DNA from 2 places in the Cellulosimicrobium sp. BMG9.23 genome. Region 2 is predicted to be linked to the other one. Evidence: predicted binding sites of a transcription regulator. Region 2 holds the regulator's gene; the other holds the start of a gene.
The links. The regulator HspR, encoded in region 2, represses chaperone genes until heat shock. The targets are predictions, from matches to a motif close to AAGTTGAGTCNNNNNGACTCAACTT.
Positions count from the first base shown of each region.

Region 1: AC4H2G_RS10365 (Hsp20/alpha crystallin family protein) is a predicted target of HspR. The motif match lies at 1,416-1,440, and genes of this name have one in related genera.

Region 1 is NZ_JBZGBZ010000005.1:340,532-343,927, forward strand. Features, by position in the region: gene AC4H2G_RS10355 (hypothetical protein) at 1-895, shown strand, start outside; gene AC4H2G_RS10360 (hypothetical protein) at 957-1,307, opposite strand; gene AC4H2G_RS10365 (Hsp20/alpha crystallin family protein) at 1,495-2,007, shown strand; gene AC4H2G_RS10370 (heme-degrading domain-containing protein) at 2,142-2,687, opposite strand; gene AC4H2G_RS10375 (hypothetical protein) at 2,898-3,128, shown strand; gene AC4H2G_RS10380 (ChaB family protein) at 3,307-3,396, opposite strand, start outside.
Region 2 is NZ_JBZGBZ010000005.1:204,583-207,978, reverse strand. Features, by position in the region: gene AC4H2G_RS09685 (DnaJ C-terminal domain-containing protein) at 105-1,103, shown strand; gene AC4H2G_RS09680 (heat shock protein transcriptional repressor HspR) at 1,117-1,587, shown strand; gene AC4H2G_RS09675 (DUF1540 domain-containing protein) at 1,778-2,086, shown strand; gene AC4H2G_RS09670 (hypothetical protein) at 2,219-3,016, opposite strand; gene AC4H2G_RS09665 (sigma-70 family RNA polymerase sigma factor) at 3,221-3,396, shown strand, end outside.

The sequences.
Region 1 (3,396 bases), 140 kb from region 2:
CATCAAGGCGTCGGGCGACGCCGTCGGCGCCGAGCGAGTCGGCCGGCTCCCCAAGCCGACGGTCGCCGCGTGGGTCGTCAACCAGGTCGCGCGCGAGCACCCCGACGAGATAGCGGCGCTCGTCGCGATCGGCGACGAGCTGCGCGACGCGACCGAGGACCGCGACCGGTCGCGGATCACAGCGCTCGACCGGTTGCGGCGGGAGCGGGCCGAGGCGCTCGTCGGGACCGTCCGGAAGGCCGGGGAGGTGGCCGGGCGCGCGGTCTCCGCGAGCGCCGTCGACCGCCTCGCCGAGACGCTGACGGCGGCCGTCATGGACCCCGACGCGGGCGCCGTCGTGCAGGCCGGGCGCCTGAGCCAGGCGCTGCAGCACGTCGGGTTCGGGATCGTCGACGAGGGCGGGGAGCCCGCGGACGTCGTCACGCTGCACGTGGTGCGGGACGACGGCGAGCCCGCCCCGGCGAGGAGAGGTCGCCGCAGCGCCGGGGGCGGGAAGGCCGGCGGCGGGGGCGGCAGCGACGGCAGCGACGGCAAGGGGGCCGACACCGGGCCGGCGGTCGAGGAGGAGCCGGACCCGCTCGCCGAGGCCGAGCGCACCGTCGAGGAGACCGCGGCCGAGGTCGACCGGCTCGAGGCCGCCCGCGACGAGGCGGACGCGCGGGCGCGCGAGGCGAGCGACGCCGTCGGGCAGGTGGAGGACGACCTGGGCCGCATCGAGGACGAGCTCGCCCGCCTCGCCGACGAGCGCGACGAGGCGCGCTCCCGGCTGGAGGCCGCGCGCGCTGCGCAGGACGAGGCGCAGGCCGGGCTCGAGTCCGCCGACGACGCTCTCGAGGCGGCGGAGGAGCGTGCCGCCGAGGCGCGCAAGGCCCGCCGGGCGGCACGTCGCCGGTGACGCGCGACGACGATCACGCACGCGCCGGTCACTCACCGCGTGGGTAACGCGGGGCCCGGCGCTACGGCGCGCCCGTGTACGGGCCGCCGTCCTCGAGGGTCACGGTCCCGACGGTGAACGAGTCCTCGATGCATGCGACGAGGCTCTCCGCGACGTCCCGCGTCGTGCGTGGCGCGAGGCGCAGCGACACCGCGGACTGCGGCACGTCGGCGGTCCCGAGTGTCTCGACCACCGCGGCGTCGGACGCCTCGACGCAGGCCTGCCAGTCCCCGTCGGGATCGCTCAGGCCGACGACCCAGGTGTGGCCGCCCGGAAGCTCGTCCGTCGGGGCGCACGCCACCGCGAGGAGTCCGACGAGGATCGCCGCCGAGGCACCGCTCACCCACCGTCGCGCGACGCGACCTGATCCCATGGGCGTCTCCTCTCACCGAGCCGACGTGGTCGTGCCGACCCTACCGAGGGTTCTCGTGTCCATGACGGGCGCAGGCGAGCACCCCGCCGTTCGTCGTGCGCGAACGCGGGATTGAGTCGGGAGCGCTCAAGGTTGACCCCGTCAGACGCCGCGGGCTCACCGCGGCAGCAGAACCGGAGGAGTCACCATGACCACCACCCTCACCCCGATCCCGTTCGGCGCCCTGGCCGCGGACCGTCTCGTCCGCGACCTGTGGACCCGTCCCGCCACCCCCGCGCAGCGGAGCGGCTACGCGCCGGCCGCCGACGTCTACCGTGACGGCGACGACCTCGTCGCCCGCTTCGACCTGCCGGGCGTCGACCCGGAGCGCGACGTGACCGTCGAGCTCGAGGGTCGCCGGCTCGTCGTGCGCGGCGAGCGTCGTGACCAGCGCGTCGTCGAGGCGCGCGAGGCCACCGACGAGCCCGCCGAGGGCTCCGAGGCGACCGACGGCACCGAGCGGGAGCCTGTCGAGAAGCCGGTCGGCCGTCGCATCCGCGAGGTGCGGTTCGGCGAGTTCCGCCGGACCGTCACGCTGCCGAAGGCCGCGGACGCCGAGGCGGTCCGCGCGTCCTACGACGCGGGCGTGCTCACCGTGACCGTCGCCGGCGTGTTCGCCGGCCGTGCGCCGCAGCGCATCGAGGTCACGCGCGCGGCCTGACGCCGCGCCACCTGCTCCGGCCGCGCCCGGCCCTGGCGCGGCCGGATCCCGACGGGCCGGTACCTCCCGAGGTGCCGGCCCGCCGTCGTACCCGGGCCAGGTGCCGAACCCCGGGTTGTGCGTCGATCAGCGCCTCATGTGCCGCGTAACCCGGGGTTCGGCACGAGGCGGTGACCCACGATCCCAGGTTCGGCGAGCGCGCAGCCGCGGAACGTCCGCAGCGCCTCGACGACGAGAGCGTGGTCGTCCGCCTGGGGCAGCCCCGAGACGGTGACGACCCCGACGGCGCCCACGCCCTCGACGCGCACGGGGAACGCGCCGCCGTGCGCGGCGTACTCCTGGAGCGGGAGCTGGTGCTGCTCCGCGAACGTCGTCCCCTTCGCGCGCGCCCGCAGGCCCACGAGGTACGACGACGCCCCGAACCGCTGCACGACCCGCACCTTGCGCTCGACCCACGTGTCGTTGTCGGGCGTCGTGCCCTCGCGCGCGGCGTGGAACACCTGCTGCGTGCCCTTGCGGACGTCGATGGTCACCGCGAGGTCGCGCTCGGCGGCGAGCTCGACGAGGAGGCACCCGAGGCGCCACGCGTCGTCGTGCGTGAACGAGGTGAGCACGAGCTCGTGCTCCTGCGCCTCGACGGAGGCGATGGTCGAGGCGAGGTCGTCGGGCGTCGTCGTCATGCCGTCATCGTGACACGCGCGGGGCCGGTGGAACCTCTTCCGTCCGTACACTGTCAGGGTTCGGCCGAGCACCGGCCTGACCGGGCACCGAACCAGCCGGAGACCCTCTTGAGCAACCCCGCGACGGGCCCGCAGCCCCCCGCCGGCCCACCGGGGCCGCCTCCTCCGCCCGCGCGCCGTCGTCGCGGAGGTCGCACGCCGGAGGGCGCCGTGCGGTTCGTGCGCTACTGGCTGCTCATCTACGCGATCCTCGCGCTGCTGATCGCCGTCTCGCTCTTCGGCGGGCTGCTCACCGGCGCCTGGGCCGGGGAGAGCAAGAACACCTCGCGCCTGTTCAGCGCGTTCACGGCGACGGGTCTCGCCGTGCTCGTGCTCTGGGTCCGCGAGCTCATGATGCGCAAGATCCGCAGCGGGCAGTACCCGCCACCGGACCGACGCTGACGCGCTCTCGCAGAGTCCCACCCGGTGACCGGCACCCTCAAGCCGGTCGGTCACGGACGAGGACCTCGCTCGCCGAACCCCGGGTTGCTGCGGCCTCGCGGTGCTGAAGGGCTGCTAACCCACGTCCCGGTTGCTCCACGTGCGCCGGAGATGTCTCCCGTCGTGGGGTCGACGCGGCTCAGTCGCCTCGGGCGTGCCGGGTCGCGCGGTCGTTCGCGCGCTGGATCGCGTCGACCAGCTCGTCCTTCGTCATCGTCGAGCGGCCGTC
Region 2 (3,396 bases):
CGTCGGGCACGGGACGATCACCACCGGGAGCGCCGCAGCGCCCCGGTCGAGCACCGCGAGGACAGACCCACGAGCACACGAGACACGACCCGGAGGGAGGCGCCGTGACCGGTCAGGACTGGATGGAGAAGGACTTCTACGCCGCGCTCGGCGTCCCCAAGGACGCCGACGACGCCGCGATCAAGAAGGCGTACCGCAAGCTCGCGCGGCAGCACCACCCCGACCACAACCCGGGTGACGACGCGGCCGAGGCGAAGTTCAAGGAGATCGGCGAGGCGTACGCCGTGCTGTCCGACCCGAAGGAGCGCGAGCAGTACGACGCGATCCGGGCGATGGCGGGCGGCGGTGCCCGGTTCTCCGCGGGGCCCGGCGGCGCCGGTGGCGCGGGCTTCGAGGACCTGTTCGGCGGCATGTTCGGCGGCGCCCCGGGCGGAGGGCGCGTGCGCTACTCGACCGGTGGTCAGGGCGGCGCCGGGTTCGAGGACATCCTCGGCTCGATGTTCGGCGGCGGAGCCGCGGGTCAGCGGTTCGCGGGCCCGGGTTTCGGCGGACCGCAGGCGGGGGCCGACGTCGCCGCCGCGACGACGCTCCCCTTCCGGCAGGCGGTCGAGGGTTCGACCGTCACGTTCACCGTCGACGGCCGCCAGGTGACCACGCGCATCCCGCCCGGCGTGCGGGACGGACAGAAGATCCGCCTGCGCGGCAAGGGCCGCCCAGGAAGCGCCGGCGGACCGGCCGGCGACCTCGTCGTCACCGTGCGCGTCACGCCGCACCCCGTGTTCGCGCTCGACGGGACCAACCTGCGCGCGAGCGTCCCCGTGACGTTCGCGGAGGCCGCGCTCGGCGCGACGATCTCCGTGCCGACCCTGGACGGGTCCACGGTAAAGGTCAAGGTGCCCGCGGGCACGCCGTCGGGCCGGACGCTGCGCGTCAAGGGTCGCGGCGTCCAGACGGCGAAGGGTGCGGGGGACCTGCTGGTCACGGTCCAGGTCGCCGTCCCGCAGAAGCTGTCGAAGGCCGCGCGCGAGGCTGTCGAGGCGTTCGCCGCCGAGACCGACGGGCAGGACGTGCGGGCCGATCTCGCGCGCCAGGCGGCGGAGTGACGGGGGTGGGGTCGTGAGCCAGGAGGTCCCCGAGGACGCGCCCGTCCTCGTCATCTCCCAGGCGGCGGCGCTCGCGGGCATGCACCCGCAGACGCTGCGCCAGTACGACCGCCTCGGGCTCGTCGTACCCCGCCGCGCCGCCGGGCGCGGTCGCCGCTACTCGCTGCGCGACGTCGCGAAGCTGCTCGAGGTGCAGCGCCTCAGCCACGACGAGGGCATCAACCTCGCCGGGATCCAGCGCATCCTGGCCCTCGAGTCGCAGGTCGAGCGGCTCGAGCGCCGGCTCGAGGCCCTGTCGGCGCGCGTCGAGCCCGGCGGGCGCGTGTTCGCCGCGGCGGCGAGCGGTGACGTCGTCGTGGTGCCGCGGGGCCGCAGCGTGCGCCGCGGCGTCGACGACGCCCTGCGCGAGACGTTCGCCGAGCACGCCGAGGCGCGCGCGCTCGTCATCTGGCGGCCGTCCGCCCGGCCGGACGCCGACGGCTGAACGCGCCCGAGGGGCAGCGGACCCGCGGCCGCGCCCCCGCAAGACTCATTTCGAAAGAATGATGTGCGCTAAATAAATGCACACGCTGCAATTGTTAGTCAGGCCTTGCTTGCTATACACGAGGGAATTCCGGGAATACCGTGGAGAACGGAAGCCCGGCCCCCCGGGTCCTCGGAGCGAGGAGACAACGATGAGCAGCCTCATGGAGATGCCCCAGGTCGTCGAGTGTTCCATCGACGGGTGCGGGTACAACCACGACCACGGGTGCCACGCGGGCGCCGTGACCATCGCCGGCCACGTCGGCGACGCGGAGTGCGCGACCTTCATCCCGCTCGGCACCAAGGGCGGGCTCGAGAAGGTCCTCGCTCACGTCGGCGCCTGCCAGCGCACGGAGTGCGTCCACAACGAGTCGCTCGAGTGCTCGGCGCCGTCGATCCGCGTCGGCGCGGGCCCGTCGAGCGAGATCAGCGCGGACTGCCTCACCTTCACGCCGCGCTGACGCGCGGCCGGCTCGGAGGCGGGCTGGCCACCCATCAGACCGCGAGGACGCCCCGCACCCCTGACGCCCCGGAACGAGCGATCGCCCGCTCGGGCCGGGGCGTCGTCGCGCCCGGCCTCGCGCCCGGACCGCTCAGCGTTGCAGCGTGTCGAGCAGCGCGACGGCGGCCGCGTGGGTCCCGGGCAGCGGCTCGGTCCACAGGCGCGGCGGACGGCGCAGGATCGCCGAGACGCCGAGCGAGAGCCCGGTGCGCTCGATACGACGGCGCAGTTCCGCCCGGACCGCCTCGCCGTCGACCAGGCGCTCACCGAGGACGACGAACAGCCCGTTGCCGAGCGACGCCATGGGGTGCCCGTCGCCGAAGGTCTGGGTCAGCGCGCGGCCCATCGCCGCCGACCGGGCGAAACGTTGCCACCCCGTCAGGTCGTCGACGGCCACGTCCACGACGAGCAGCCCGTGGGTGTCGCCGACCGGGACGCCCGAGCGTTGCGCTGCGCCGTACGTCTCGCGGAGGCGGTGCGTCAGGTACTGCGGCGTCGCGAGCCCGGACTCCGGGTCGAGGACCTCGGGGGAGACCGGGGTCGCGGCGTAGCCCTCGGCCCAGCCCACCGCGACGGCGCGCAGGAGCTCGAGATCGGGCTCGCGCTCGTGCGAGCGGTACAGGCACGCCACGTCGTCGATCGCCTCGCCGATGCCGACGCCGGCCTCGCCGCGTGCCTGCCCGAGCCGCTCCGCGGCGGGGGTGACGTCCTGGCGGTCGATCACCGCCTCGGCGAGCGCGTCCACGGCGGGGTGGTACCAGTCGCCGGGGCGCAGCCAGACGCTCTCGACGCTCCTCTCGCGCCAGGCCTCGCGCAGGCGCTCGGGGGCAGGCGCGGCGTACCCATGGATGTGTTCCATGTCCATGAGACGGGCGAGGACCTCGGTCATGACGCGGGTTCGGCGAGAAACTTCGCCGAGGTGCTGCAGCGGGTGAAAAGAACTGTCGGTAGCGGGTAAAGACAGGACGAAGCGGGACGGTTCACCCCCGTCCGAGACCGATGTCGTGGAACCCCTCCCCGGAACCTGGACAGGCGTCTACCATGAGCACCGTCGTACGTCTTGCTGCTGCAGGACGATGTCCAGGGCGGTGGCATGACTGAGGCGCGAACACAGGTGTCGGGCGAGGCGTTGAGCGACGCCGAGCTCATCACTGCTGTGCGTGGTGGAGACCCGAGCGCCTACGGTGCCCTGTACGAGCGGCACGCCGCTGCGGCGCACTCCGTGGCACGGCAGTACGTGCGGTCGGCGGTGGACGCCGACGACGTCGT